One region of the Brachybacterium sp. NPDC056505 genome, then DNA from elsewhere that is predicted to be linked to it. Evidence: predicted binding sites of a transcription regulator. Region 1 holds the regulator's gene; the other holds the start of a gene.

Region 1 (12,970 bases):
GCTCGGTGCTCATCATGGTCTCGATTCTACGGGCCGCGGGCCGACGGGGCGTGCGCGTGGGGTCGACCACAGCTGGTTCATGATCCTGGCTTTCGAGGGTGCCAAGGAGTTGACTGGCCCCGACTGGTTCAGTTGTCAACTATTTTCGTGAGGTCCCCGGAATGCCCAAGCTCGGAATCATCCTCTCCAGCGCCCGCCCGAACCGCGTCGCCGACCACGTGGCGCGCTGGGTCGCCGATGCGGTCGACGACCGCTTCGAGGTGGACCTGATCGATCTGCGCGAGGTCGCGCTGCCCGCCTTCGACGAGCCGCAGTCCCCGAAGTCCGGGGCCGACAAGACCACCGACCACGGCCGGACCTGGGGCGAGCGCATCGCCGCCCTCGATGCCGCCGTGATTCTCACCCCCCAGTACAACGGCTCGTACCCCGGCGCCCTCAAGAACGCCGTCGACTTCCTCTACGGCGAGTGGAGCGGCCTGCCGCTTCTGCTCATCGGCTACGGGTGGAACGCCGCGAACGAGGTGCTCCCCCTCCTGGAGACCCTGATGACCCGCGTCGGCGCCGACGTCGTCGACACGCTCGGGCTCGGCTTCCGCGAGGACCTCTCGCTCGAGGGCGAGCTGTTCGTCGGCGAGGAGAAGGTGGCGCGTCTGGCCGCGGACCTCGCCTCCCTCGAGGAGAAGGCGCTGCAGCCGGCCGCCTGAACCGCAGGGCGCGCGCAGGAATGCGCGCAGCCGCGAGCAGCGGCATCGACCACCGGGCGGGCCCGGGATCCCCGAGGGGTCCCGGGCCCGCCTGTGTCCGGGCGCGGGCGGGGACCCGGTCGGCGGAGGGCCTCAGTTCCCGGGGCTCGTGTACCAGCGGGACATGAGGCGGAAGCAGAGCACGCCCGCCACCAGCAGCACGGGCCCCGCGAGCGGCGAGAGCACGGCGACCGCCGACGGGACCACCGCCTCGTCGGCCCGTCCGAGCACCACGGTGATCGGTAGGTACGCCATGAACGCGAGCGGGATCAGCGCCGTCAGCAGCCAGCCGCCGACGACCCCGAAGATGCTCATCGGGTAGGCGCCGAAGTCCGTGAGGATGCGGTCGATCGTGTCCTTGACGCGAGTGATCGGCCCCCAGCGGAAGTCGAGTCCCGAGATCGCGATCTGCATGCCCGCCTCCACGAGGCCGCCGCCTATCGCGGCGAGGGCGAGGTAGACGATGCGGCCCGGCGTCCAGGCGACGTCGACCATCCCGGCGGCGGTCACGAGGATCGCGAGGCCCAGCACCAGGTCGCCGATCGTGCCCGGGTTGAACATTCGGGTGAGCAGCTGCATGAGCGGCGGCGCGGGCCGCAGCAGGAAGCGGTCCCAGATGCCGTCGCGGATCGCCTGGGCGCTCCCGCGGTGCTGGCCGAAGTTGATCGTGCAGACACCGTGCGCGGTCAGACGCAGCCCGTAGAGGAGAGCGACCTCCCCCACGCTCCAGCCGGCGATGGCGCCGAATGCGTTCAGCAGCACGCCGATGAAGGCGAGCTGCGTGCCCTGCAGCGCCGCGCTGCCCAGGAACGTCATCGCGAGGTTCACGCGGTGCACGCGCATGCTGCGCCAGGTCGCGCGCACCAGGATCGTGTACGTGCGCCAGGCGGGGACGGGTCTCGCGAGGGTCTCGGCCCGACGCGCGGCCCCTGTCGGCCCGGCGGGTTCCGAGGTTCCGTGCGTCTCAGCCACCGAAGATCACCAACCGTCGGATCGCGCGGCGCCAGACGAGCGCCGCCAGCACGATCAGCAGTCCGATCCACAGCAGCTGGCCGCCGATCGCGCTGACGGTGTGCCACCCGGGGTCGGGGTCCACGTAGAGGGAGATCGGCACGAAGATCTGCGCGGAGAACGGCAGCCAGCCGAGCACCGCGCGCAGGGCGCCCGGCATGAACCACAGCGGTATCAGCGCTCCGGAGCTGAACTGGGCGAGCATGCGGTAGACGAGGAATGCGCCCCCGACCTCGAGCGTCCAGAAGCCGACGAGGCCCACGGTGAAGTTCATGATCTGGGCGATCACGAGGCCCAGCGTGATCGAGACCGCGAAGGCGACGCCCGAGGCGAGCGTGGGCGGAGGATCCACGGCGCCGAGGGCGAGTCCGACGACGAGCGCGCAGCCGGCGGCGGGCAGCTGCGCGAGGCTCGAGCCGAGCTGCTGGGCCAGAGCCATGGGCACCGCGGAGACCGGCCGCATCACGTCGAAAGCGATCGCGCCGGTGCGCAGCCTGCCGTATAGGGTGTCGAAGACGAAGGGCTGGAAGACGAGAGTGGCGAGCACGCCGAGGACGGCATAGGTGATCGCGACGGACTGGTCGACCCCGGCGACGCTCTCCCGGCTGCCGTAGACCGCGGTCCACACCAGGTGCACGAGGATCACCTGCAGAACGGCCCCGACGATGCCGCTCCACATGGAGGCCCGGAACACGAACTGCGAGCGCCAGGACTGCCCGCAGGCGGCAGCGAGCGCGCGCGCCGCGAGAGGCAGTGGCAAGGAGCTGCCCCCGAGGGGCGTGTCCTGCGCAGGGATGGTCTGCGCGCCGGATGTCATCGGCCGCTCCGTCCGACGCTCCCGCTGAGGTAGATCCGGCGGATCACGTCCTCGACGCCCGGCTCGCGGGAGGTGATGTCGAGGACCTCGAGCGCGTCGGAGAGCCTGCTGATCGCTGCCGGGGCGGGGATCCGCTCCGGGTCGAAGCGGAAGGCAGTGAGGTGGTCGTCGCCGTCGGGCCGGGTGGTCGTGCGCTCGATGTCGCCGACGTGCGCGAGCGTCGGCTCCTCGCGCGTGCGCACGACGATCTCGCGGTAGGGCGCGTACTCCCGACGGAGCTGGGCGAGCGTGCCGTCGTAGAGGATCCGCCCCTCATCGATGATCACCACCCGGTGCGCGAGCTGCTCGATGTCGGCGATGTCGTGCGTGGTCAGCAGCACTGTGGTGCCGGCGTCCCGGTTGCGCTGGGCGATGAACTCGCGGATGCGCACCTTGGCGACCACGTCGAGCCCGACAGTGGGCTCGTCGAGGTACAGCACGGGCGGACGGTAGAGCATCGCCGCGACGATGTCGCCGCGCATCCTCTGGCCGAGGGAGAGCGAGCGCACCGAGGTGTCCATGAAGGACCCCATGTCCAGCAGGTCGACGAACTCGTCGAGGGCTCGGCGGTAGTCCTCGCGTCCCAGTCCGTAGAGCCGGGAGATCAGTTCGAAGGAGTCCCGCAGGGGCAGGTCGGTCCACAGCTGGGTGCGCTGGCCGAAGACGGCGCCGATGTTGCGTGCGTTCGCACGCCGGTCCTTCCAGGGCACGATCCCCTCCACCTCGACGTGCCCGGAGGTGGGCACGAGGATGCCGGTGAGCATCTTGATGGTGGTGGACTTGCCGGCTCCGTTGGGGCCGAGATAGCCGACGATCTCGCCGTCGTCGATCCGCAGCGAGATGTCGTCGACCGCGCGGGTGAGGACGCGGCGCGTGCTGAACAGCGAGCGCACGGAGGACAGGGGCCCCTCGACGCGCGCGGGCCGGGAGAACTCCTTGACGAGGTGCTCGGCGCGAATCATCCGCCGAGCATCCCGGCCGCCGCTCCGCCGTCGGTCCCCGATCCCGTCGACAGCGGGACGCCCGGTGGGATCACGGTGCGCCGGATCATCGAGGAGGGGAGGGACGGAGCGGCGCGCAGCGACATGGGTCGCTAGGCTTCCATGGCGTGACCCAGCACACAAGGACATTCGGTGCGTGCCCCGGGGTCGGGCCACACATCGAGCCCGCTCAGAGGGCCGCTCTCAGCCCCAGCGGCCGATGAGTGCGCTGATCACGGAGAGGGCCGCGGGGCCTGCGGTCGAGGAGCGCAGCACCTCGGGGCCCAGCAGCACGGATCGCGCCCCGGCCTCCTTCAACTGCGCGAGCTCCTCCGGGGAGATGCCGCCCTCGGGGCCGACGACGACCACGATCTCGGGCACAGCGGCAGGCACCTCGTCGGACCGGAGGGCCCGCAGCTCCTCGGCGAGTCCCATGAGCCCCACCGACTCCTGCTCGTGCAGCACGAGGAGCAGGGCGCCCGCCGCGGAGCGCGCACGCAGATCCTCGACGAGCTGGGCGCTCGTGCGCGCCTCGTCGACCACGGGGATCCCGCGCCGACGGCACTGCTTGACGGCCGCACGCACAGTGTTCTCCCAGCGGGCATGGCCCTTCCGCAGCTTCTCGCCCTTCCAGACGGACACCGAGCGGTGCGCGATCCAGGGCGTCACCCGGTCCACGCCCAGCTCGGTCGCCGACTCGATCGCCTGCTCGTCGCGTCCGCCGGTGGCCAGCGCCTGCACGAGGGAGAGGCGCGGTGCGCGGGTCACCGGATCCGAGGGCGCCTCGAGCAGACGCAGGGACAGCTCCTCCTTGCGCGCCTCGGTCACCTCGGCGCGGGCCTGACGGCCGGCCGCATCGCTCAGCAGGATCCGCTCCCCCGCGCGGATGCGCGCGACCTTCGCCGCATGCCTGCCCTCCTCGCCCGCGAGGTCGTACATCGAGCCCTCGCCGAGCGCGGCGAGGGCGTCGTCGAGCACCAGGAAGGCGGCGGGGGTGTCGGGCACGGCGTGGCTCCTCGGCGGATCGGGTCTCAGCGCTCGCGGAGGCGATCGCGCAGCTTGCCGAACACGCCGTGGGATCCGCGCCGGCCGGACGTGGCGGCGGGCTTCTCCTCGTCGCGGACGCTCGCGAGCTTCTCGAGCAGCTCGCGCTGCTCGTCGTCGAGCCGGGTGGGGATCTGCACGTCGAGCTCGACGCGGATGTCGCCGCGGGTGCTGCGGCGCAGCGGGGTGACGCCGAGGCCCTTGAGGACGATCTCCTCGTCGGGCTGGCTGCCCGCCTGGATCTCCACGGTGCGCTCGCCGTCGAAGGTCTCCAGGGGGATGCTCGCGCCGAGCGCGGCGGCGGTCATCGGGATCCGCAGACGGGTGACCAGGTCCGAGCCCTCGCGCACGAAGACGTCGTGCTCAGCGACGGAGAGCTCCACGAAGAGGTCGCCCGCGGGGCCGCCGGCCTCCCCGACCTCTCCCTCACCGCGCAGCTGGATGCGGGTGCCGTCCTCGACGCCCGCCGGGATGCGCACGGTCACCGTGCGCTCGCTGGGGGTGCGACCGTGGCCGGAGCACTGGGTGCAGGGGGATTCGATGACGTCGCCGTGGCCGCCGCAGACGGGGCAGGGCGCCATCGTCACCATCTGGCCGAGCAGCGACTGGGCGACGCGCTGGACATGGCCGCTGCCGCTGCAGTTGGTGCAGCGGGTGGGGCTCGTGCCGGGCTCGCAGCAGGAGCCCTGGCAGCGGTCGCAGGTGACGGCGGTGCGGAAGGTGACGTCCTGCTCGGTGCCGAAGACGACGTCGCGCAGGCTCACCTCGGTGCGCCGCAGCACGTCGCCTCCGCGGCGCTGGCGCGGGGTGGGGCCCTGTCCGCGGCCGCGCATGCCCGAGGCGCCGGCGAACATGTCGAAGATGTCCGAGAAGTCGAAGGACGCCCCGCCGGGGAACCCGCCCATGCCGGGGCCGCCGCCCATGTCGTACTGGCGACGGCGGTCGGGGTTCGAGAGGGTCTCGTAGGCCTGGGAGACCCGCTTGAACTTCTCCTGCGCCTCGGGGTCGGGGTTGACGTCCGGGTGCAGGGTGCGGGCGAGCTTGCGGTAGGCCTTCTTGATCTCGTCGGTCGAGGCCTCGCGGCTGACGCCGAGCAGCTCGTAGTAGTCGTCGTTCACGAAGGGGTCCTTGCTGTGGCGGTGGTTCGGTGGGGCGCGGGCGGAAGCGTCGGGTGCCTCATCTCGGGGACGAGCATCAACCCAGGAAGCGGGAGACGTAGCGCGCGAGGGCCTGGACGGTCGAGATGCCGGTCACGTAGTCCATCCTGGTGGGGCCCAGGATCGCCAGGTGCGAGCCGTCACGGTACCCGGCGCCCACGAGGGACGCCTGGGTGAGCGCGTGCTCGGGGATCTCCTGGCCGATGCGGACCTCGACGGCTCCGGGCTCTGCGCGCATCGAGCCCAGCAGGCGCAGCAGCACGAGCTGCTCCTCGAGCACGTCCAGGAGGGGCTCGACCTGGGTGGTGAAGTCCCCGGCCGAGCGCGCGAGGTTCGCGGCGCCGGCCATGATGATGCGGTCCTCGGTGCGGCTGTCGGCGAGCCCCAGCAGGGCGTCGACGACCTCGCGGCACGCCTCCTGCACCGCGGCAGGGCTGCGGCCGACGAGCTCGGCGAGCGGCCCGTGGAGATCGGTGACCTCGCGGCCGACGACCGCCTGGTTCATGCGCGCGCGCAGGTCCGCGTAGAAGTCCGTGTCGAACTCGGAGGAGCGTCCCGCGAGGAGCGGGATGGTGCGCTGGTCGACCTGACCGGACTCGGTGATGAGGACGACGAGCAGGAGCGCGTCGGCCACCTTCACGAGCTCGACGTGGCGCACCCGGGCCTGCCGCACCGCCGGGTACTGCACGAGGGCGACCTGGTGGGTGAGCTGGGCGAGCAGACGGACGGTGCGCGTCAGCAGCTCGTCGAGATCGCCGGCGTCGTCGAGGAAGGAGCGGATCGCCCGCTTCTCCGGCGAGGACAGCGGCTTGATCGCGGCGACGTGGTCGACGAAGGCGCGGTAGCCCTTGTCGGTGGGCACGCGACCGGCCGAGGTGTGGGGCTGGGTGATCAGCCCCTCCTCCTCGAGCAGCGACATGTCGTTGCGGACCGTCGCCGCCGAGACCCCCAGATCGTGGCGGTCCAGCAGGGATTTCGAGCCCACGGGCTCGCGGGTGGCGACGTAGTCCTCGACGATCGCGCCCAGGATCTGCAGCCTGCGCTCCTCCACGTGCTCACCTCCCATGCGCTGGCACTGTTCGCTTCCGAGTGCCAATCCTACGCGTCACCGACGCCGCTCCACGAGAGGCGTTCGCCACCGGTGTACGGTGTCGGCCGTGTCACCGCGATCCTTCCCCGACCGCTACGGCCAGGACGTCCTCTCCTCGCCCGCGCCCTCCCACCACCGCCGCGCCCCGCAGGCCGCCGATGTCCCCGCGCAGCGGGATCTCGTCGTCGAGGAGGCGTCCTCGGGCTTCACCGGTGCGATCGTGCGCCTCGAGAAGATCGCCGGCGAGCTCGTCGTCGAGCTCGAGGACGGACGCGGCCGGCGCCGCGGCTTCCCGATGGGCCCCGGCTTCATGATCGACGGCAGACCTGTGCGCCTGGTCCCGCCGCAGCGCGCCGCGGCCGCCGCCCCTGCCCGGCAGCGCTCGGCCTCCGGCTCCGTCTACGTGCAGGGCGCGAAGGCCCGCACGGCCCGCGCCTCGCGGATCTGGGTCGAGGGCAAGCACGACGCCGAGCTGGTGCAGAAGGTGTGGGGCCACGACCTGCGCATCGAGGGCGTGGTCGTCGAGATGCTCGACGGGGCCGACAACCTCGCCGAACGCGTGCGCGACTTCGCCCCCGGCCCGGGCCGGCGCCTGGGCGTGCTCGTCGACCACCTCGTCAAGGGCTCGAAGGAGACGCGTCTGGCCGAGGAGACCATGCGTCTTCCCGGGGCGCGCGGGAACGTGCTGATCCTGGGCCACCCGTACGTCGACGTCTGGCAGGCCGTGCGCCCCGCGCGCGTCGGACTCCAGGCATGGCCCCACGTGCCCCGCGGCACCGACATCAAGGTGGGGACGCTGCGGGCGCTCGGCTGGCCGCACGCCGAGCAGGCCGACATCGCCGAGGGCTGGCAGCGGATCCTCTCGACGGTCCGCTCCTACGCCGACGTCGAGCCGACCCTCTCCGGACGCATCGAGGAGCTCATCGACTGGGTGACCACCGAGTCCTGAGCCCGGCGATCGGGGGCTTTCCCCCGGGGGACGCCGCGGAACTCCCCCGCGCGCGGTCGTGATCCGCCCGATAGGCTCGTGGCGCACGTGAACCCGCTCGGCCTGCGCGACCGCGCTGCGGAGCGATCGAACCGGACGAGGAGCGATCCCATGAGCGAGAACAACGGACCCGTCGACCCGTATCGGCCGACGCAGGAGGGCACGGACGAGAGCGCGTGGACTGCCGGCCGCCCACAGGCCGACGCCGCACCCGAGGGCGCCCCCGGCGCCGAGGGGGCGGATGCGCCCGGCGGCGGTGCGACCGCAGAGAGCATCGCCGCGGACGGTGCGCCCTCGGCGGGCGCCGCGGACGGCACGTCCGCCGACGAGGGCGGGGCCTACGCCGTGGAGAACGAGTTCTCCGCTCCGCGTCCGGCGGACGACGGACAGGCATCGGACCCGACCTGGGGACCGGCTCCGGATCCGGCGACGGCGTCCGACGAGTCCTCGGCGTACGGCCAGGCGTCGCCCTACGGGCAGGCCTCTCCGTACGGGCAGGCCACTCCGTACGGGCAGGCCTCCCCCTCTGGGCAGGCGTCTCCCTACGGCGCGGGCGAAGCGACGCAGTCGTCCGCCGCGGGCGCGGCTCCGAACGGTGAGCAGAGCGGCTACGGCTACGGCCACGGCGGGCCCGCGCAGAGCTCCGGGCAGGCCGGCCCCCAGGGCGCGGCTCACCCGAACCCCGCCGATGGGCAGGGCGGATACCAGGAGAACTCCGGGTACGCGCAGAACACCGGATACCCGCAGGGTGCGAGTGGGCAGCAGGGCGCCTACCAGCAGATCCCGGGCCCGACCCCCGCGGGCGACTGGTCGAACACTCCCCCTCCGCACATCAAGGGCGTGTACCCGGGGCCGCTCACCGGGCAGCCCACGGCCGAGTCCGACGTGAAGCTGTGGTCGATGCTCGCGCAGCTCGCCGTGGTGATCGGGTACATCGTCAGCTTCGGCACGCTCGGCTGGCTCGGGCCGCTGATCATCTTCCTGGTCTTCAAGGACCGCAACCGCTTCATCCGCTTCAACGCGGCCGAGGCGCTCAATGCGGCGATCGCCGTGGTCATCGCGGAGATCGTGCTGACGATCGTGTGCGGGATCCTCGCCCTGATCTCCCTGGGGATCCTCTCGTTCCTCTTCGTGGTGGTCGCCGTCCCCGCGGTCCTGCACATCATCTTCGCGATCATGGGCGCCGTGAAGGCGAACGACCGCCAGTGGTGGAACTACCCCATGAACATCCGCCTCGTGAAGTGAGCCGGTAACCGCGCGAGCGGTCGCCGTATCGGACGACGGGAGGGCCCGGGATCATCTGGATGATCCCGGGCCCTCCCGTCATCCGCACGATGCCGGTGCCGGCGTCCCCTACCTCCAGGTGACGCCGTCCACCTCGTACTCACGGAGACGATGACGCATCATCTCGCGCAGCAGGTCAACCGGGGCCGGCCGCCCGTACGGGAGCTTCACGGTGCCCTTGCCGGTCTCGAAGTCCTCCAGCTGCGCATCGAAGGCCTCGCGGGTGCTGGGCGTGAAGGCCGCGTTCGCGTGCTTCGCGTGGGTGCTGACCACGAACAGGATCATGCCCTGCGGATGCACCCAGGCGATGTTGCCCCACTTCAGCTGCTCGCTCGCCTCGGGGACGACCTCGCGCGCGAGCTCGCGCAGCTGCTGGGCGAGCTCGAGGGCGGGGCCGTCCAGCCCGGCGAAGTACTCGTCGACGGTCTTCGGCTTTCCGGTGCGCGCGGTCATGCCAGCAGTCTGGCACCGGCCCTGCGCCCGCGCACGGGATCCCGTGCATCCACCCGGAGGACGCGGCGCCGGAGGCCCTTGACGTCAGGGCACGAGGTCGCGGATGACGGCGTCGGCCAGCAGGCGGCCCTCGCGCGTGAGCACCGCCCGGCCCTCGACGAGGGCGTCCGGATCGAGGTGACCGCGATCGCGGTGGACGGCGAGCATCCCGCGGGTCTGCGCGGGGACCTCCTGGACGGGAAGCCCGTCTGCGATGCGCAGCTCGAGCATGATCCGCTCCAGGAGGCGATCCTGCTCGCTCAGCTGCTCGGACTCCTGGACGGGAAGGACACCCTGGGCCAGGAGCCCCGCGTAGCGGCTGGGGTGCTTCACGTTCCAGGCCCGCATGCCGCGGCGATGCCGGTGCGCACCGGGGCCGATCCCCCACCAGTCCGCACCGCGCCAGTAGGCGAGGTTGTGCCGGCAGCGCTCGGCGGTGGTGCGCGCGAAGTTCGAGACCTCGTACCACTGCAGACCGTGCGCCCTGGTGAGGTCGTCGATGAGCTCGTACTTGTCGGCCATGTCGTCAGGATCGGGCTCGGAGATCTCGCCGTGGCGCAGCCGACGGGCCATCGCCGTGTTCCCCTCGATGATCAGCGAGTAGGCGGAGAGATGGTCGACGTCGCAGGCCAGGGCCGCGCGCACCGACGTCTCGACGTCGGCGACGGTCTCCCCCGGCGTCCCGTAGATCAGATCGAGGCTCACCGAGAGCCCCGCCTCCTTCGCCCAGGCGACGGCCTGCGGGACCCGCTCGGGATCATGCGTGCGGTCGAGCGTCGCGAGCACGCTGCGCACCGCGGACTGCATGCCGAAGGAGACACGGGTGATGCCGCCCTCGACGAGGGTGCGCAGCGACTCGGGCGTGACCGAGTCCGGGTTCGCCTCGGTCGTGACCTCGACGTCCGGCGCGAAGGGCACGAGGGAGCGCAGATGGGAGAGCATCGCGACGAGATCGTCGGCGGGCAGCAGGGTGGGCGTGCCGCCGCCGAAGAACACCGTGGAGACCCGGTCGTAGTCGATGCCGTGGGCCGCGTCGTCCGCGAGGGTCAGATCCATCTCGCGCATGGCGTTGGCGGGGTACTCGCGCTGGGACCCGCCGCCGCCCAGCTCGGTCGCGGTGTAGGTGTTGAAGTCGCAGTATCCGCAGCGCACCGCGCAGAACGGCACGTGGATGTAGACCGAGAGGTCTCCGACGCCGTACGGCGTGGAAACCGATGAAGGGACAGCGGAGACCGCGCTCACTTCTTCTTCGCGTCCTTGCTGCCGCTGTCGCCGCCGCCGTCCGAGGAGAGCGCGGCGATAAAGGCCTCCTGCGGCACCTCGACGGAGCCGATGTTCTTCATGCGCTTCTTGCCCTCCTTCTGCTTCTCCAGCAGCTTGCGCTTGCGCGAGATGTCGCCGCCGTAGCACTTGGACAGCACGTCCTTGCGCATGGCACGGATGTTCTCGCGGGCGATGATGCGGGAGCCGATGGCGGCCTGGATCGGCACCTCGAACTGCTGGCGAGGGATGAGGTTCTTGAGCTTGCCGGCCATCTCGACGCCGTAGTGGTAGGCCTGCTCGCGGTGCACGACGGCGCTGAAGGCGTCGACCGGCTCGCCCTGCAGCAGCATGTCGACTTTCACGAGGTCGGCCGCCTGCTCCCCCTCGACGTCGTAGTCGAGGGAGGCGTAGCCCTTGGTGCGGGACTTCAGCTGGTCGAAGAAGTCGAAGACGATCTCCGCGAGCGGCAGCGTGTAGCGCAGCTCGACGCGATCCTCCGAGAGGTAGTCCATGCCCAGCAGGCTGCCGCGCTTGGACTGGCACAGGTCCATGATCGCGCCGATGAACTCGCTCGGGGCCAGCAGCGTGGCCCGCGTGATCGGTTCGCGGATCTCGCGCACCTTGCCCTCGGGGAAGTCCGAGGGGTTGAGCACGTCGACCTCGGTGCCGTCCTCCATGGTCACGTGGTAGATCACGCTCGGAGCGGTGGCGATGAGGTCGAGGTCGAACTCGCGCTCGAGGCGCTCGCGGATGATCTCGAGGTGCAGCAGCCCCAGGAAGCCCACGCGGAAGCCGAAGCCCAGGGCCGTGGACGTCTCCGGCTCGTAGTTCAGGGCCGCGTCGTTGAGCTTGAGCTTGTCCAGCGCGTCGCGCAGGTTGGGGTAGTCCGAGCCGTCGATCGGGAACAGGCCCGAGAACACCATCGGCTTGGGATCCGAATAGCCCGCGAGGGGCTCGGTGGCGCCGCGGCGCGCGGAGGTGACGGTGTCGCCGACCTTCGACTGGCGCACGTCCTTCACGCCGGTGATGAGGTAGCCGACCTCGCCCGGGCCCAGGCCCTTGGTGGGGATCGGCTCCGGGGAGATCACACCGAGCTCGAGCAGGTCGTGCTCGGCGCGCGTGGAGAGCATCTCGATGCGCTCGCGGGCCGAGAGCCGGCCGTCGAAGACGCGCACGTAGGTGACGACGCCCCGGTAGGTGTCGTACACGGAGTCGAAGATCATCGCGCGGCAGGGGCCGTCGGCGTCGCCCGTCGGGGCGGGCAGGGTGCGCACCACGTGGTCGAGCAGCTCGGGCACGCCCACCCCGGTCTTCCCCGAGACGCGCAGCACCTCGTCGGGATCGACGCCGACGAGCTGGCCGATCTCGGCCGCGTACTTCTCGGGCTCGGCGCCGGGGAGATCGATCTTGTTGAGCACCGGGATGATGGTGAGGTCGTTCTCCATCGCCAGGTAGAGGTTCGCGAGGGTCTGCGCCTCGATGCCCTGGGCGGCGTCGACCAGCAGGATCGCGCCCTCGCAGGCGGCGAGCGAGCGGGAGACCTCGTAGGTGAAGTCGACGTGCCCGGGGGTGTCGATCATGTTCAGCGCGAAGTTCGTCCCGTCGACCTGCCAGGGCATGCGCACGGCCTGGCTCTTCACGGTGATGCCGCGCTCGCGCTCGATGTCCATCCGGTCGAGGTACTGGGCGCGCATCGCCCGTTCGTCGACCACGCCGGTGAGCTGGAGCATGCGGTCGGCCAGCGTCGACTTGCCATGGTCGATGTGGGCGATGATGCAGAAGTTCCGGATGCGCTCCGAGGGCGTCGAGGCGGGCTGGATGTCGCTCGCGGCATCGGCGGGGATCCTCGGGGTCACCGGCATCTGTCCTCTCATCGTGGCGCCGACGGGCACATCCCGGGGCGCGCGCTGGCAGCACCAGCCATGGTCTCATGGCGGGCGCTGATCGCGAGGCGGCGGGGCCGCTTGGGGGCGCACATCACCCGGGTCCCCCGTCGTGCGTGAGGCGGCGACGACGACCGCGCTCCCCGCCGTCCGCCACCGGGAGGCTGTCTACGATGGGC
Region 2 (18,025 bases), on a different contig from region 1:
CCCGGGCGAGGGAGCGGGCGGCGAGGGTCTTGCCGAGGCCCGGCAGGTCCTCGAGCAGCACGTGCCCGCCGGCGAGGACGCCGGCGAGCACGGACTCGAGCACCTCGCGCTTGCCGACCACGGCGGTCTCGACCGCGTCGAGCACGCGTGCGGCGATCGCGGAGGCCTCGCGAGGATCCACGGGGAGTGTCTGATCGGCCTGTGTCAACGGTCCTCCTGGGGTGAGAGTGCGCGCAGCCAGCGCTGCAGGGCGGGGCGGGTGACGGCCGGGACGGAGCCGGTGCCGGGCTCCTCGCAGGCCCGCAGGAAACGGCGCAGGTCCTCGGGCAGCGGCGGTGCCTGCCCGGTGTGATCGGCGCGGTCGCGGTGGTCGCGCTCGGCGGCGGCCAGCGCGAGCATGCGCCCGAGCGAGCGCCCGGTCATGCGCCGACGTGGCCCGGCGCCGTGCATCATCTCCTCGAGCCGGCGCACGGTGACGTCGGCGGCGTAGGGGCTGACAGCCTCCGGGTCGTCGTCCAGCAGAGGGGTCTCGAGGGCGTCGGCGACCGCGAGCTCGGGGGAGATCAGCCAGGAGACGAGGGCTATCACGAGGGTCACCGCGAGCGGCAGCCACGGGTGCAGGAAGTGCCCGAAGATCCCGAGCACGCCCATGAGCACGGCGGTCGCGCACACGGCGAGGGCGAGGCGCACCAGCAGGGAGCGCAGGACGCGGCTCATCGGGCGGTCACCTCCTGCAGCCGGTCCGCGAGGCGCTCGAGCGCGCGGCGGGCACTGGACCGGGTGCCCTCGTCGAACGCCTCGGCGTCGGCCGCGCGGTCGTCGAACAGGGCGCGCCCGTAGAGGCCGGCGAGGATCCGCAGGTCCGAGTCCGGGAGATCGATGTCCCGCAGCACGGTGACCACGTACTCGGTGGTGGTCTGCTCGGGCCGACGGACGATCCCGGCCTCGGCGATCCCGCGCTCGAGGGCGAGCCAGGCGTCGATGATCGCGTCGCGCGGAGTGGCCGCGTACTCGAGGGACTCCCGGGCGCGGGCCAGGGCGCGGTGGGCGTCCTCGACCTCGAGGAGCTCGGCCTCCGCGTCACCCGCCTCCGCCTCGGGCCGACGGGCGCTGCGCAGCATCCGGGCCCGTCTCAGCACCCAGATCACGAGCACGAGCACGGCGATGCCGGCGAGGATGGCGAGCACCAGGAGGACGGTCGCGGCGAGATGCCCGGAACCGGGGTCCGGGGGCGCCGGCGGTGTCTGCGAGGCCTGCGTGGGCGGGGGCGCGGTCTCGGCCTCGCGGTCCACGTCGATGTCGAAGAACCAGCCCCTGCCCTCGAGCACGGGCCCCAGCACCCGGCCCGCCCCGAGCACGACGCACACGAGCGCCACGAGGGCGATCAGGGAGGTCGCGGCCGCGGCGCTGCGGGGCGGGAGTGGGTGCATGCGGATCAGTCTCCCGGCGGCCTGGGGTGCGGGGAGGCGACGATGACGTGCTGCTCGCCGGCGATCCGGGTGAGGACGAGCGTGGCGCGCTCCTCGCCGAAGCGGCGCGGGCGCAGCTTCCTGCGCAGCTCGTCGGGCTCGACGGCGGTGCCGCGCTTCTTGATCTCGAGGATCCCCAGCCGGTGCTCGCGCAGATAGGAGGAGAGGCGCTTGAGGGAGAAGGGCATCACGTCGCGCACGCTGTAGCCGGAGGCGAAGGGCGTCGAGATCCGCTGGTCGCTCGTGAGATAGGCGATCGTGGGGTCGAGGGTGCGGGCGTCGAGATCGCGGGCGACCTCTCCCAGCAGGCCCGCGCGGATGACGGCGCCGTCGGGCTCGTACAGGTGCGCGCCCAGGTCACCGGTGTGCGGGTCGGCCTCGGGGGTGCCGCGGGGCGCGAGGCGGCGCGCGCCCCCGCGGTCGATGACGAGCGCGCTGCGCTGGGTGCCCTCGGACGCGAGCGGGCCGAACCAGCAGGTCGCCTCGAGGACCTGGCCGTGCCAGGACAGCCACTGGGTCTCGGTGTCCGCGGGCAGGGCGTCGTGGTCGATGCCCGGGCCGAGCTTCGCTCCGAGAGCGCCGTTCTCGTGGGCCCCGCCGCGGCCGGTTCCGGCCTGCCCGAGGCGGCGGGCGAGGTCCACCACGGTCGAGAGCGGGGGCGAGTACTCCTCGGGGTCGCGCAGGCGCACGCTCCCGGAGGCGCGGCCCGCCGCCGGCCGACGGCGGGCGGGGTCCAGCCAGATGCCCTCGGTGCGGGCGGGGTCGTGGTCCTGCGCCTGGCCGAGCTCGGCGCGGGCGCCCTCGAAGGGCATGAGGTTCACGGTGGCCACGGCGACGGTGGTCGGGTCGCGGTCGACGGCGAGCACCTCGAGGTCCAGGGCCGCGGCGGCCATCGCGTCCCCGCCGATCCCGCAGCCGAGGTCCGCGAGCGAGGAGATGCCGGCGTCGCGGAAACGCCGTGCGTGCAGCGCGGCGATCGGCAGGCGCGTGGCCTGCTCGAGACCGTCGGCCGTGAAGAGCATGCGATCCGCGAACTCGCCGAACTTGTCGCGGCCCTTCGCGCGCAGCTTCGCCTGGGTGAGCACCGCGGCGACGAGCTCCGGGGCGTGCCCGGCCTCGCGCAGGCGCGCGCCGAGACGGAGCGCCTCGCGCTCGTCGTAGGGCGGCAGGGACTGCAGAAGCTTCCAGCCGGAGGGCTCGAGAACCTGCTCGAGCCCCTGGGTCCCGGGGCCCTCGGTCACGCGGTCTTCCTGAGGTCCAGGACGATCTTGCCGCGCGTGTGGCCGTCCTCGAGCATGCGGTGCCCCTCGGCGATCTGCGCGGGGGCGAGGACGGTGCTGACCTCGACGTCCAGGGTGCCGTCCGCGACGGCATCGGCGAGCGCGGCCAGGCGCTGGGGGCTCGGGGCCATCTTCGTGACGCGCGCATCGATGCCGCGCTCGCGGGCCGGGGCGACGTCGGCGAGGCTCGGCAGGGCGACGATCCTGCCGCCGGGCGCGAGATGATCGAGGCTCGGCACGAACGTGTCGAAGTAGTGGGCGTCGATGATGCGGTCGACGCCGCGGCCCTCCGTCGCAGTGTCGATCGCCTGCTCCCAGTCCTCGGTGTCGTAGGCGATGGGCCGCGCGCCGAGGTCCCGCAGGCGCTGCGCGTTCGCGGAGCGGCCCGTCGCCCAGACCGTCGGGGCTCCGGCGCGCAGGGCGAGCGGGACGAGCATCTGGCCGACGCCGCCGCTGCCGCCGTGGACGAGCAGCGTCATGCCGGGCGCGAGCTCGGCGTCGTCCTCGAGGGCGGTGAGCGCGGTGGAGCCCGCGAGCGCGAGGCCCGCGAAGACGGGCAGCTGGGCCGCGGGGACGCCGTCGGGGACGGGGGAGAGGTCGGCGGCGGGGATCGCGACCTGCTCGGCATAGGTGCCGCGCATGTCGCCGAGGTCGCGGACGCCGAACACGCGGGTCTCGACGGGCATGCCCAGGGCGTCCAGGTCCACGCCCTCGCCGGCCCCGAGGACCTCGCCCACCATCTCGCGGCCCAGCACGGCGGGCAGGGTGAGCGCGGAGGCGCGGCCGGAGGAGCCGTCGCGCAGCTTGTAGTCGAGGGGATTGAGCCCAGCGAAGGCGACGCGGACGAGGACCTCGCCGGGGGCGGGCTGCGGGGCGGGGGCGTCCTCGAGGCGGAGCACGTCGGGATCGCCGAACGCGGGAAGGGTGATCTGGCGCATGGGATCCATTGTGGATCAGGGGGCCCCGTCGTTGCGGCGAAGCATCGACTCCGTCGCGGATTTCCGGGCTTCGCGGGCGTCCCGGACGATGCGCCGCTCGCGCATCAGGCTGCGGATGCGCGTTCCCAGCAGCATGATTCCTGCACCGAAGGCGAGACCCAGGGAGAGCGCCGCGATCCACGGGCTGTAGAAGTATCCGGCGACCGGGACGAGCACGAGGGCGAGGAGGCCGACGGGCCAGGCCCCGATGCCTCGGTGTCCCAGCAGGTCGGAGAGGACGATCGCGGCGACGACGCCGGCCACGAGCACGAGCACATGGACCGCTGTCATGACAGGAGCATAACGATTCGGGTACACCGGACCCGTACTGTGCACGGGATCACCGATCCACGCCACTATGGTGGGGCCGAGCGCCGCTGAGGCGCTGAGCAGCGGTCGCCCGAGTGGGGGTCGGTGACCCGCACGGCACAGGTGCCGTGCCCCTTCTCGAGCACGGAGCCCGTGCTGCGCGACGGCCGGCCCCATGGGCAGTGAAAGGAATTGCTGGCAGATGACGACGCACGTCCCGAGGAGCATCCGTGGTTAGGTTCATCTCGATACGGGTGCTCACGTACGTGATCCTCGTGTTCCTGGCGACGAGCTTCGCCTACCTGCTGGCGGCGTCGCTCATGCACCCCGAAGAGGTGCTGTACCCGCCGATCGCGACGAAACCCATCCCCGAGGCCACTGCCGACGCATACCTCAACGTCCGCAACATCAACCCGGACGTCCCCGTCTTCCAGCGGTACGCCAATTGGCTGGGCGGCCTCGTGCGCGGCGATCTGGGCGTCACCACGGGCACCAACAAGGATCTGAGTCCCGTGCTCGAGGTTCTCAAGCAGAGGATCCCGATCAGCCTTCGACTCGTGGTGCTCGGGACCGTGATCGGCACCGTCTTGGGCGTCGCCGTCGGGATGCTCACTGCAGTGCGTCGCCACTCGCTCGGCGACCGCGGAGCGACGCTGCTGTCCTTCGTGATCGTCTCCCTCCCGACGCCTGTCGTCATCCTGGTGGTCCAGCAGATCAACCAGGCGATCCAGAACCGCACGGGCTTCGGGCTTCCGGCGATCAATCCGGTCAACCCGCTGCTGCACGGCTGGGACGCGTTCCTCTATGAATCCAAGGCGATCGTGATGCCCACGATCGTGCTCGCGATCTTCGCCGCCGCGAGCTATTCGCGGTACATGAAGGTGACCACGCTCGATGTGCTGGGCAGCGATTACCTGCGCACGGCCCGCGCCAAGGGCCTGACGCGCGGCAAGGCGATGAACCGCCACGGACTGCGGATGGCGCTGATCCCCATGGGCCAGTACTTCGCCTTCGCGGTGGGCAGCGCCTTCACGGGCTCTCTCTTCGTGGAGCTGATGTTCAACTGGCAGGGCGTGGGGCGCTATGCGGTCTCGGCCGTGGGCATCGCGGATATCAACGGCACGGCCGGCGTCGTGCTCTACACCGGCATTCTGACTCTGCTCTCCGCGACGTTCGCGGACTTCCTGCAGGGCATTCTCGACCCGAGGATCAGGTGATCGCACGATGACGAATCCTTCGGACATGCGCGGCACGGACGACGCCGCCGCTCTGCAGGTCGAGACCGACCACCGGGCGAACTCGGTGCTCGAGGGGATGCCGCCCAGCGAGGCCGAGCCGCCCGAGGGTGATGCGCGGTCGCTCGAATCCATCGGCCGCGGCGAGCTGCTGCGCCGGCGGTTCCTGCGCAACCCCGGTGCTCTGATCGGCATGGTGGTGGTGCTTCTGCTGATCCTCGGCGCGATCTTCGCCCCGATGGCCTACCAGTACGAACCCTTCGAGCGGGACCTCCGCAATGCGCTCACGGGCCCTTCGCAATACCACTGGTTCGGTGTCGACGAGAACGGCTACGACATCTTCGCGCGCACCATGGTGGGCCTGCGGATCTCGCTCGTCATCGGTGCGGGCACCGCGCTCCTGACCACGGTGCTCGCCCTGATCGTGGGCACCGTCGCCGGGTATGTGAGCTACAAGGGCCGCTGGGGCGCCTTCGTCGACGGCGCGCTGGTGAACCTCATCAACCTGTTCCTGGTGATCCCGTCACTGCTGCTGCTGATGCTGTTCAGCCCGGTGCTCCAGCAGGCGAGCTGGCTGTGGCTGATCCCGCTGCTCGCGGTCTTCTCGTGGATGCTGACCGCCCGTGTGCTGCGGGCGATGACGCAGCAACTGGTGCGCACCGAGTATGTGGAGGCCTCGCGCTTCATGGGCGTGAACCCGGTGACGACGATCGTGCGGCACATCATCCCGAACATCGCCAGCTGGATCATCATCGACACCACGCTGGGCGTGAGCGCCGCGATCCTCGGGGAGACCGGCCTGTCGTTCATCGGCTTCGGCATCCAGTACCCCAACGTCTCGCTGGGCACAGTGCTGCAGGCATACAACATCGCCGCCCCCTGGACCTGGATTCCGCCGGCCATGGTGCTGGCAGCCCTCGTCATCTCCGTCAATCTGATGGGCGAAGCGCTGCGCGACGCCCTCGACCCGACCAGCGGCTCGAGCCGGGTCTGAGAGGAACAGCAGCAATGAGCGATCCCATCCTGACCGTCACGGACCTCAGCGTCGGCTTCGAGACCGAGGCGGGCCATGTCCAGGCCGTGCAGAACCTCAGCTACGAGGTCCGCCCCGGCGAGGCCCTGGCCATCGTCGGGGAGTCCGGGTCCGGCAAGTCCGTGAGCTCGCTGGCCGTCATGGGCCTGCTTCCCGGCTCCGCCCAGATCACCGGCGACATCGAGCTGATGGGCAAGAAGATCTTCATGATGAACGATCGCGAGCTCTCCCAGCTGCGCGGTGACACCATCTCGATGGTCTTCCAGGACCCGCTCTCGGCGCTGACCCCCGTCTTCACCGTGGGCGACCAGATCTCCGAAGTGGTGCGCATCCATCACCCGGACGTCAGCAAGCAGAAGGCGGCCGATCGCGCGATCGAGCTGTTGGAGTCTGTGGGAATCCCGGAGCCCCAGCGCCGGTCACAGCAGTATCCGCACGAGTTCTCGGGCGGCATGCGCCAGAGGGTCATGATCGCGATGGCGATCGCCAACGAGCCCGAGCTGATCATCGCCGACGAGCCCACCACCGCCTTGGACGTCACCATCCAGGCCCAGGTGATGGAGCTGCTGAAGTCCGCGCAGGAGATGCTGGGCGCGGCCACCATCCTCATCACGCATGACATGGGCGTGGTCGCGGGCTTCGCGGATCGCGTGCTCGTGATGAAGGACGCGCAGATGGTCGAGACCGGAGATGTCGAACAGATCTTCTACGAGCCGCGCGAGGAGTACACGCGGAACCTCCTCTCGGCCGTCCCGCGGATCGATCAGGGCGCCCAGGGCGGGAGCGTGGCCGGAGCGGCGATGCGGAAGGTCGCGGAGGTCGCCACCTCGGAGGACTCCCGTCCGCGGGAGGCCCGACCCGTCGTGCTCGAGGTCGAGGACCTCCACCGCATCTACCCGATCACCAAGGGCGCCGTGGTGCGCCGCAAGGTGGGCGAGCAGCGCGCGGTCGACGGCATCTCCTTCGACATCCGCGAGGGCGAATGCATGGCCCTGGTGGGGGAGTCGGGCTGCGGCAAGACCACCACTCTCATGGAGATCATGCAGCTGCGCACCCCGCAGCAGGGCGAGATCCGCATCGACGGACGGCCCACGGGTTCGCTCAGCCGAAAGGAGCGGGCGAAGCTGCGCTCCGAGGTCACCCTGGTCTTCCAGGATCCGATGGCCTCGTTGGATCCCCGCATGCCCATCGGCGACATCCTCAAGGAGCCCATGCGGGTGCAGGGGTACAGCACGAAGAAGATGAACGAGCGGGTGGACTGGCTGCTCAAGACCGTCGAGCTGAAGCCTGAGCACGCCTCGCGCTTTCCCACGGAGTTCTCCGGCGGCCAGCGGCAGCGCGTGGGCGTGGCCCGCGCCCTCGCCTGCGATCCGAAGCTCATCATCCTCGACGAGCCGACGTCGGCCCTGGACGTGACGGTGCAGGCGGGCGTGCTCGCGCTGCTCGCAGACCTCAAGACCCGCCTGGGCGTGTCCTACCTCTTCGTCTCGCACGATCTCTCGGTGGTCCGCCACATCTCCGACCGCATCTCCGTGATGAGCAAGGGGCAGATCGTCGAGTCCGGGCCGACGGAGCGCGTCTTCGACGATCCGCAGCACGACTACACCAAGGAGCTGCTGGCCGCCGTGCCGATCCCGGATCCCCGAGTCGCGCGCACGCGCAGTCGGAACGTGATCGATGCCCAGGCGTTCCAGGGGCAGGGCCACGGCGGCGTCGGGACCGGGAGCCTGTCGACCTCGTGAGGACCATCCGCGCCTGGATGGTGCCCCGCGTGTAGAACGTTGCGAATGGATAACACCCTGCTCAGATGGACGACGTTGTGACCTACCGTTCGTATGCTGGTCACACCTTGTGCACCACGTCACGTTGGCCATCGGAGGTCGGAACGGGCGCCGAGGGGGATTCGAGAAGCCGCCCCGAAAGGATCGGGGTGCGCGCATGAAGGAGAGACATATGCGATTCACGCGGCGTTCCATGCTCGGCGCGACAGCGCTGTCCGTGACGGGTGTGGCCCTCGTGGGCTGCAGCCAGGACAACGGCCAGGGCGGAGGGTCCGGTGGGAGCGGCGATGGCGAGGCCATTGCGGCTGACTCCAATGACATGAACCCGAAGGATCGCAGCGAGCTGGGCGAGGGCGGCGCGCTGCGTCTGTCCAACAACGCGTTCCCCGCGAACTGGAACTCCTTCCACGTCGACGGAGCGGAGGCGAACACCTCGGAGATGATGGCGCTCGTGTACCCCTCCCTCATCAAGGCCGATGCCAAGGGTGAGGTCGCCGCGAATCCGCAGTACACCAAGCGCATCGAGCTCACTTCTGAGGACCCGCAGGTCGTGGAGGTGGAGCTGAACCCCGACATGAAGTGGTCGGACGGCACCCCGATCGACTTCAAGTCGATCGAGAATGTGATCACGATCCAGAGCGGCAAGGACGAGGAGTACCAGGTCGCGTCGACCGAGGGGTACACGCTCATCGACAAGGTCGAGCAGGGTGACAGCGAGCTGATCGCCAAGATCACCTTCAAGGAGAAGTACGCGGACTGGATGGGTCTGATCTCCGTCATGCCGGATTCCCTCGCGGAGTCCGCGAAGGCGTACAACGAGGGATGGCTCAAGGAGCCGAAGGTCACCGCCGGTCCCTTCAAGGTGGGCAAGATCGATGCGGCGAACAAGACGGTCCTGTTGGAGCCGGATGACAACTGGTGGGGAGACAAGCCGCTCCTCGACCAGGTCCTCTTCACGACCATCGAAGACCCCTCCGCCTCGGCGACCTCCTTCCAGAACGGTCAGCTCGACGCGCTCAACACCACGGTCCCTGCCCAGTACTCCGTCGTGAAGCCGATGATCGGCAACGGCGCGACCCTGCGGAAGTCCGCCGGACCGGACTGGACCCACCTGACCCTGAACGGATCGAAGGGCCGCCCGCTGTCGGACCAGAAGGTGCGCCAGGCCTTCTTCCGGGCCATCGATCGCGAGGAGGTCTTCCTCTCGGTGAACTCCACGATGCCGTACCCGAAGAACCCCGAGCAGCTCAACAACCGCCTCCTCATGACGAACCAGGAGGGGTACAAGGACAACTCGGGGGATTACGGCAAGTACGATCCCGACGCGGCCAAGAAGCTGCTCGAGGAAGCGGGCTACAAGCTCGAGGGCGAGAAGGCCATGAAGGACGGCAAGCAGCTCGAGCTGACGTACGTCTACAACGACGGCTCGAAGACCAATGAAGCCGTGGTGCCCGTGGTTCAGGAGCAGCTCAAGGCTGTGGGTATCAACATGAAGGTGCAGAAGGTCCCGCCGACAGATCTCTTCTCGAAGTACATCGGCGCCCAGGAGTTCGACATCACGCTGTTCGGCTGGATCGGCAACCCGTTCCTCTCCAGCGGCGACTCGATCTGGAAGACCAAGGGCGGTCAGAACTTCGGAAAGATCGGTAACGACGCGACCGACAAGGTCATCGATCAGGCCGCCGTCGAGACCGACCACGCCAAGCGCCTCGACCTCATCAACCAGGCCGATGCAGGACTGTGGGAGCTGGCCGGCACGCTCCCGCTGTGGCAGTCGTACGACTTCTACGTCCAGAACGACGACCTGGCGAACTTCGGTGCCAAGGGCTTCGCCGACATCGATTGGACCCTCGTCGGCTACGTGAAGGATTCCGACAAGCTCAAGGGCTGATCGCGCTCCTCGCCCAGGGCCGTCCCGCAACCGTGCGGGGCGGCCCTGCGTCGTGTGCGGCGCCGGGGCGTACGAAGGTGTCCCCAACAGAGGAGAGCGGAGTACATGCGCGCGCTGATCGCCACGGGCCGCGCGCTCGATCACCTGGGTGAGCGCGGGCCTCGCCCTCGCCGGACTCATGTACCTCGCCCTCGGGGTGCTCGGGCGCCACGGGTGAGCCACGACGGGCCCGCTCCGTCGGCCTCCCCTCGTAGGCTGGCGCCATGCGCATCCTGCAGCTGACGGACACCCACCTCTACGGGGACCCCGCCTCCCGCCACTACGACCGCATCGACACCGCCGCCGCCCTGCGGGCGGTCCTCGCGCGCGTGCGCGGGATCGAGGATGTGGACGTCGTGGTCCACACGGGCGACGCCTCGGACGACGGCAGCGTCGCGAGCTACCGCCTGCTGCACGAGCTCCTCGACCCCTTTGCCGCATCGCTCAGTGCGCCGCTCGTGGTGACGATGGGCAACCACGACGTGCCCGCCGCATACGCCGAGGTCGCGGGCCCCGGAGACCACGGGGGTCCCTGGCAGGACCGGGTTCACGCGCTGCCCCGCGGCGGGCGCGTGATCATCCTGGACTCGAGCGTCCCGGGCGCCGGCTACGGGCACCTCGACCCCGAGCAGCTGGAGTGGCTGCGGGAGGTCCTCGCCGCACCGGCCGCCAGTGGTGCGCCCGCCGGGGGAGTCTCCGCCGAGGGAGAGGCGGACGGGCCGACGGTCCTCGCGATCCACCACCCGCCGCTCGTCGGCGCGACGCCACTGCTGCGGGGCCTGGACCTCGACGGCCTCGACGCGCTCGCCGACGCCCTCGCGGGGAGCGACGTGCGCGCGATCCTGTCCGGCCACTACCACCACCCGATGACGGGGAGCATCGCCGGCATCCCCGTGCTCGTCGGCCCCGGTATCACCAACGTCGTCGACCCTCTCGCCGCCGGCGGCGTCGAGCGGGCCGGGGCGCGCTCGGGCGCGCAGCTCGTGGAGATCGACGCCCCCGGAGCCCCGGGCGTACGCGCCACGAGCGCCGAGTGGGCCAGCGGCGGCGACACCCGCGAGGATCCCGAGCGGCCCGTCTACGAGTTCGGGCCCGACGTCGTCGCGCAGATCCTCGGCGCCGCCGGGCGCTGAGCCCGCTCCGTGCCGGCCCGCCGCCGCCCCCGGCCGACCTCGCTCTCGGCCCACGGCGAACAGCCGTCCCGAGGGTTAGCACTCGTGTTGCGCGAGTGCCAGAGCGGGTTCTAGAGTGGCGTCGTTGGCAGTCATCGGCCGAGAGTGCCAGATGGCCGCCGCGACCGGGTTCCCCCGGGTCGGCACCGCGACGACGACCAGGACCGGGAACCCGTCCAGAACTCACGTCGAGTCTTAGAACACGAAGGAGTGAGCCGCATGTCGGTCTCCATCAAGCCCCTCGAGGATCGCGTCGTCGTCCAGCCCACCGAGGCTGAGCAGACCACCGCGTCCGGTCTCGTCATCCCGGACACCGCCCAGGAGAAGCCCCAGGAGGGCACCGTCGTCGCCGTCGGCGAGGGCCGTTTCGACGACAAGGGCCAGCGCATCCCGCTGGACGTCAAGGTCGGCGACAAGGTCGTCTACTCGAAGTACGGCGGCACCGAGCTGAAGTACTCCGGCGAGGAGTACCTGATCCTGGGCTCCCGCGACATCCTCGCGATCGTCGAGGCCTGATCCATGGCCAAGGAGATCATCTACGACGAGGAAGCGCGCCGCGCCCTCGAGCGCGGGGTCGACAAGCTCGCCGACACCGTCAAGGTGACGCTCGGCCCCAAGGGCCGCAACGTCGTCCTCGACAAGAAGTGGGGCGCGCCCACCATCACGAACGATGGTGTGACCATCGCCCGCGAGGTCGAGCTCGAGGATCCCTACGAGAACCTCGGCGCGCAGCTCGCGAAGGAGGTGTCCACCAAGACGAACGACGTCGCCGGTGACGGCACCACCACCGCGACCGTGCTCGCCCAGGCGCTCGTGCACGAGGGCCTGCGCAACGTCGCCTCCGGCGCCGCTCCCTCCGCGCTCAAGCGCGGCATGGAGTCCGCGGTCGAGGCCGTCTCCGCGCAGCTCGGCGAGGTCGCCATCGAGATCGAGGGCAAGGACCAGATCGCCGACGTCGCCGCCATCTCGAGCCAGGACCGCGAGATCGGCGAGCTGCTCGCCGAGGCCTTCGACAAGGTCGGCAAGGACGGCGTCATCACCGTGGAGGAGTCCTCCACCACGGCGATGGAGCTGGACTTCACCGAGGGCATGCAGTTCGACAAGGGCTACATCTCCCCGCACTTCGTGACCGACGCGGACCGCCAGGAGGTCGTCCTCGAGGACGCCTACGTCCTGCTCAACCAGGGGAAGATCTCGGCCGTGGCCGACATCCTCCCGCTGCTCGAGAAGGTCGTCGAGTCCGGCAAGCCGCTGTTCATCATCTCGGAGGACGTCGACGGCGAGGCCCTGTCCACGCTCGTCGTGAACAAGCTGCGCGGCGCCTTCAAGGGCGCGGCCGTGAAGGCCCCGGCCTTCGGCGACCGCCGCAAGGCCATGCTCCAGGACATCGCGGTGCTCACCGGCGCCCAGGTCGTCACCCCCGATCTCGGCCTGGACCTCAAGTCCGTGGGCACCGAGGTGCTGGGCCACGCCGGCCGTGTCGTCGTCACCAAGGACACCACCACCATCGTGGGCGGTGCCGGTGACGACCAGGCGGTCGCGGACCGGGTCGCGCAGATCCGCTCCGAGATCGAGGCCACCGACTCCGACTGGGACCGCGAGAAGCTCCAGGAGCGCCTCGCGAAGCTCGCCGGCGGCGTGTCCGTCATCAAGGTGGGCGCCCACACGGAGGTCGAGCTCAAGGAGAAGAAGATGCGCATCGAGGACGCGGTCTCCGCGACTCGTGCGGCCATCGAGGAGGGCATCGTGGCGGGCGGCGGCAGCGCGCTCGTGCAGGCGTCCTCCGTCCTCTCCGAGCAGCTGGGCCTGGCGGGCGACGAGGCCGTCGGCGCACGCGCCGTCGCCAAGGCGCTCGTCGAGCCGCTGCGTTGGATCGCCGAGAACGCGGGCCTTGAGGGCTACGTCGTCGTCGAGAAGGTCAAGGACGCCGAGGTCGGCCACGGCCTCGACGCCGCGACCGGCGAGTACGTCGACCTCGTGAAGGCCGGCATCATCGACCCGGTGAAGGTCACCCGCAGCGCCCTGCGCAACGCGGCCTCCATCGCCGCGCTGGTGCTGACCACCGAGACCCTCGTGGTCGAGAAGAAGGACGAGGACGAGGACGACTGAGTCCCCTCCCGCCCCTCGAGCGCGGCGCCCCGTCGGAGTCCCTCCGGCGGGGCGCCGCGCTGTCCGGGGCCGGGCGATCACCGGTCCGGGAGGAGCCGTCCCCGGGCGGTGCGCGACGCGATGCGGAGTGCTCCCAGGGACGGGGGAGCGGGACCCTAGAATCAGAACCCGTCGGCGCGTCGGCAGAGCACCCCAGCATGCCGTCGCCACGCACGCATCATGCACGCCGCAGGCACGGAGCAGGAACGAAGGGAGCGCCGTGGACCCCATCAGCTCGGACGCCCCCGAGGCGATGCCCGAGCGCGTCTACGGGCCCGCCGCGAGCGGCGTCGTCGGCACCCTCATCACCGCAGCGCTCTGCGCCGGCGTGCTCGAGTTCCTCGTGCTCACGAGCTTCCTGGGCCAGCACCTGTGGCACGACGCGCGCCTCGGCCACGACGCCGTCTTCACCCTCCCGCTGCTGATCTGGGTGATCGTGCTGCTGGTGACCATCGGGTGGGCCCTGCGCACCCTCACCATCTGGCTGCAGGTCGACGAGCACGGCTTCCGCCTGCGCGGCCTGTGCCGCCGCACCCGCACCGCGGACTGGGACGAGGTGGGCAGCGTGGTCGCGATCCGCGACATCAGGCGCCCCGGCCGTGCCGCCGAGTTGCTCGACTCCGGATCCATGTTCGACGCCCTCGAGCTGCTGCGGCCCGACGGCACGCGCCTCGCCGTCGTCTCCGGCCGCGTGTTCGGCCCCCGCGCCCAGCTCGAGACGCTGCGCCGCGCCCGCGGCGCCGGAGTGCCCATCGAGCAGATCGAGTCCATCGGCGTCGAGGAGCTGCGCCGCACCCACCGCGACTGGATCTCCCTCGCCGAGGCCCACCCGAACCTCCTGCTCGCGATGCTCGTGCTCTTCTACATCGCCCACAACGCGGTGACCTTCGCGATCTGGGGCCTGTGATGGGCCGCGCCGCCCGGCGCCGGGCGCGCCGCGCAGCGCCGCCCCTGCCCCAGCGGGACGGGCTGGATCCCGTGCGCTGGAAGGTCGGGCCGGCGGACGGGGCCGATGCGCCGCACGCCCTCGACGCCCTGGCGGCCCGCTTCCCCGCGCTGCTCGATCCCGCGGCCACGGCGCTCGCCTCCCGCTTCGACGCGGGCGACGTGGTGAGGGCCGACGGCCGGGCGTGGTCGGCGTCCGATCCCGTCGGGCCCGGCGACGAGCTCTGGTTCCACCGCGAACTGCGGGACGAGGAGATCGACGGCCCGGACCCGCGGGTCCTGCTGCACGACGACCATCTGCTCGTCGTCGACAAGCCGCACGACATGGCGACGATGCCGCGCGGGGCCCATGTGCTCGCGAGCGCCCTGATCCGTCTGCGCCGCGCGACGGGCATCGAGACCCTCGCCCCGCTGCACCGCCTGGACCGCCGCACCGCGGGCGTGCTCGCCTTCGGCATCGTCCCGGCCGAGCGCGCCGCTTACCAGGGGCTCTTCGCCCGCGGGGAGGTGCGCAAGACCTACCTCGCGCGGGTCGAGGCGAGCGGAACCGTGCAGATCCCGCGGGGTGCGGGCGAGCGCTTCACGATGCGCGACCGGCTCGAGAAGACCCACGGACAGCTGCAGACGCGCGTCGTCCCCGGAGAGCCGAACGCCCTCACCGAGGGGAAGGTGCTCCGGGCGGCGGGCGCCGAGGTGAGCCCCGCGGTGGGCGGCGCCGGGGCGCGAGGCGAGAGCCTCGTGCTGCGTCTGCACCCGCGCACCGGCCGCACCCACCAGCTGCGCGCCCAGCTCGCCCATCGCGGCGCCCCGATGGCAGGCGACGACCTCTACCCGCACGCCGTCCCCGCGACCGCGCCCCTCGCCCTGCTCTCCCAGGAGCTCGCCTTCACGGACCCCGTGACGGGCCGGGACCGCGCGTTCGGCAGCGAGCAGGAGCTTCCATGAGCGCGACCCCCGGCCCCGCCGCCGAGCCCCGGCCCCGCTGCACGCGCCGCGGGCTGCTCGTCGTCGGCCCGACCCTGGGCGCCCGATACCTGCCCGGGGCGCTCATCGGTCTGCCGCTGCTCGCACTGCTGCTGGGCGCGTTCCCCGCCGCCGGCATCCAGGCGTGGAGGTTCGGGCGACTGCGGGCGGGGGAGGACGACCTGCTGGTGCGGCTGCTCGCGCCCGGCATCGTGCAGTACCTCGTGGGTGTGCTCGCGGTGTGGGCGCTCGTCGCCCTGTGGGCGCTCGTGCCGCTGATCATCGTGCACCGCACCGTCCTCCTCGATGCCGAGAGCGGGACGCTGCGCCGGGTCCGCGGGCTGCGCACGGCAGGGGTGCGGGCGGGCGCGGACGTGGTGCGCATCGAGGCCGACGCCGTCCGTGGCGGGATCGGCGTGATCGCCTTCGCCGACGGCGAGGAGTGGGTGGTCCCCGAGTCCGGCTGGGACGGGGCCTCCTTCGACGGCTTCCGCGCACTGCAGGAGAGCGCCGGTCTGCCCGTGCAGCCGCCCCGCGCGGTGCTCGTCGCCGCGCACCGCCGAGCCCACTGCATCGAGCGTGACCGGGAATCCGCCGCCAGGATCGGCATGCCCTGGGAACAGGCGTACGAGGACGATCCCGCGGCCTTCCTCGCCGAGTTCGACCGCCGCCGGCGGGTCCTCGGCGGCAAGGAGCCCGCCCGGCCCGGCGACCTCACGCGCGCCGCCGCGACCGAGGCCGAGCGCGGTCCGGGGAGCGATCGCCGGGAGACGTGATCCGGGCGGGGCGTGCTCAGGGCCGCAGCGGGCTCAGCACCGCGCCCATGGCCTCGCGCACGACGGCCGCCTCCTCAGGGGACTCCATGGCCCCGTCGGCGCGGAGATAGCGCGTGCCGAGCACGGCCATCAGCCCGCCGACGGCGAACTCGATCCGGCGGCGCTGGGAGGGATCGAGGTCGACGGGCTCGGCGCCGATCACGCTGCGGGTCACGCGCTCGCACAGCCAGTCGAAGACGACCGAGCGTGCGCGGGGGAGCGCCTCGCGCGCATCGAGCGCGGGCGACGCCTCGATCTCGCCCTGCCTCAGGCGCTCGAGGATGTGCTCGAGCGGGTCCTCGTCCGGGGCCTCCTGCATGAATCTCCGCTCGCCCGCCTCGAGGCGATCGCGCACCACGGACGCGTAGACGTCGTCGATGTCCGCGAAGTGCTGGTAGAAGGTGGGCCGCGAGATCCCCGCGGCCTTGCACAGCTGGGAGATCGAGATCGTCTCGAGGCCCTGCTCGCGCGAGAGCGCCTCGAAGGCGTCCTTCACCGCGGTCCGCGAGCGCAGCACGCGCGCATCCTCGACGGCGCGGCCCGCCTCGCCCCGGCCCGTGGGTGCGGGCCCCTCGCTGCTGTCCATCGCCCCAGGCTACCAGCGCGTGACGACATTCACTTACAGTTGTCAAGCAGAGTGACGACTGTAAAAAATCGCCCTCATGTCCATGCCATCACTCGCGGGCGCCGCTCGACGCGCCCCGCTGCCCATGATCCTCATGGCGATGCTCTTCCCGGTCTTCATGGCCTTCGCCTACCCCGGCTCGTACCTCTCGGCGATGCTCGAGCCCGCTCCCGACCACATGCAGCTCGCGGTCGTCGAGAGCACGAAGGACGCTCCGCAGATCGCCCAGCAGCTGCAGGCCGAGGGAGGGGACGCCGTCGACGTCACCACCGTGGCCGACAGTGCCGCGGCGAAGACCGCCGTCACCGACCTCGAGGCCCGCGCCGCCTACGACCCCTCGAACGGCAGCCTCTACGTCGCCTCCGCCGGCGGCGCCCAGGCCACGAGCGCGGCGCAGAGCATCTTCGAGGAGGTCGCCCAGAAGACCGACCAGACCCTCCACGTCAAGGACCTGCGCGGGACCACCGCCGCCGACTCCACCGGCACCGGCTTCATGTACATGCTCACCGCGTGCCTCGTGGCCGGCTACGTCACCGCCACCATGCTCACGAGCCTCGCCCGCGGCGTCCGCCTGCCCGTGAAGCTCGCCGTGCAGGTGCTCATGTCCGTGGTCGCCGGTGTGCTCACCGCGGGAGTCTGCTTCGGCTTCTACGGCGTCTACGACCACCACCTCGTCGGCGCCGCGCTCATCGGCGGCTCCCTGTTCCTCACCGCCTCCGTCGTCCAACTGGGATTCGCGGGTCTGCTCGGTCAGGCGTCGACGCTCGTCGGGATCAGCCTCTTCGTGATCCTCGGGGTGCCCGCCTCGGGAGTCGCCGCCACACCCGACATGCTCCCCGGGTTCTTCCGCGTCCTGCATCGCCTGCTTCCCTCGGGCGCGGGTGGCGAGCTGCTTCGGCGGGTCCTCTACTTCGACGCCCACGGCATCGGCACCTGGGTGCTGCTCCTGGTCACCTGGCTGCTCGTGGGCGCGGGCCTGGTCTGGCTGGGCACCCTGCGCTCGCCGTCGGCCGATCCGGCCACGAGCGTCGTCACCGAGGAGCGCGAGCACCTGCGCGCGCACCCGGAGGGCGGCATGTTCACCGCGTACGACGAGGCGGAGGACCCGACCGAGCACGCGCCCCAGGCGCCCCGCCATCGCGCCCCCGAGGAGGGACTGGCATGAACGAGACAGGCACCCACGAGGCCCCCGAGAACGGGGAGCCCAGGAACGAGGCACCGATGGGCGACCGCGCCCAGGACAGCACGCCCCCGCGCGGCACCCTGCTGGAACGGCTCTCCTCCGCGCCGGCCGCCTCGGCCATCGGCGCGATGAGCGACCCGACCAAGAAGCCCGGGCCGCC

The links. The regulator HrcA, encoded in region 1, represses chaperone genes, less so after heat shock. The targets are predictions, from matches to a motif close to TTNGCACTCGNNNNNNNCGAGTGCNAA.
Region 2: a site for HrcA is predicted at 11,223-11,249, ahead of groES (co-chaperone GroES). Genes of this name have one in related genera too.

Annotation. Positions count from the first base shown of each region.
Region 1 is NZ_JBHTSV010000003.1:209,073-222,042, forward strand. It holds gene ACFQ53_RS03895 (histidine triad nucleotide-binding protein) at 1-13, opposite strand, end outside; gene ACFQ53_RS03900 (NADPH-dependent FMN reductase) at 162-704, shown strand; gene ACFQ53_RS03905 (ABC transporter permease) at 837-1,715, opposite strand; gene ACFQ53_RS03910 (ABC transporter permease) at 1,708-2,571, opposite strand; gene ACFQ53_RS03915 (ATP-binding cassette domain-containing protein) at 2,568-3,572, opposite strand; gene ACFQ53_RS03920 (hypothetical protein) at 3,569-3,697, opposite strand; gene ACFQ53_RS03925 (16S rRNA (uracil(1498)-N(3))-methyltransferase) at 3,795-4,595, opposite strand; gene dnaJ (molecular chaperone DnaJ) at 4,622-5,752, opposite strand; gene hrcA (heat-inducible transcriptional repressor HrcA) at 5,829-6,857, opposite strand; gene ACFQ53_RS03940 (DUF3097 domain-containing protein) at 6,940-7,830, shown strand; gene ACFQ53_RS03945 (DUF4870 domain-containing protein) at 7,981-9,114, shown strand; gene ACFQ53_RS03950 (iron chaperone) at 9,223-9,606, opposite strand; gene hemW (radical SAM family heme chaperone HemW) at 9,691-10,887, opposite strand; gene lepA (translation elongation factor 4) at 10,884-12,770, opposite strand.
Region 2 is NZ_JBHTSV010000022.1:24,352-42,376, forward strand. It holds gene ACFQ53_RS11700 (AAA family ATPase) at 1-208, opposite strand, end outside; gene ACFQ53_RS11705 (hypothetical protein) at 205-717, opposite strand; gene ACFQ53_RS11710 (DUF4129 domain-containing protein) at 714-1,430, opposite strand; gene ACFQ53_RS11715 (SAM-dependent methyltransferase) at 1,436-2,710, opposite strand; gene ACFQ53_RS11720 (zinc-binding alcohol dehydrogenase family protein) at 2,707-3,687, opposite strand; gene ACFQ53_RS11725 (hypothetical protein) at 3,703-4,017, opposite strand; gene ACFQ53_RS11730 (ABC transporter permease) at 4,266-5,252, shown strand; gene ACFQ53_RS11735 (ABC transporter permease) at 5,260-6,264, shown strand; gene ACFQ53_RS11740 (ABC transporter ATP-binding protein) at 6,279-8,045, shown strand; gene ACFQ53_RS11745 (ABC transporter family substrate-binding protein) at 8,257-9,975, shown strand; gene ACFQ53_RS11750 (metallophosphoesterase family protein) at 10,239-11,147, shown strand; gene groES (co-chaperone GroES) at 11,406-11,702, shown strand; gene groL (chaperonin GroEL) at 11,706-13,295, shown strand; gene ACFQ53_RS11765 (hypothetical protein) at 13,555-14,241, shown strand; gene ACFQ53_RS11770 (pseudouridine synthase) at 14,241-15,224, shown strand; gene ACFQ53_RS11775 (hypothetical protein) at 15,221-16,018, shown strand; gene ACFQ53_RS11780 (TetR/AcrR family transcriptional regulator) at 16,035-16,643, opposite strand; gene ACFQ53_RS11785 (ABC transporter permease) at 16,720-17,847, shown strand; gene ACFQ53_RS11790 (hypothetical protein) at 17,844-18,025, shown strand, end outside.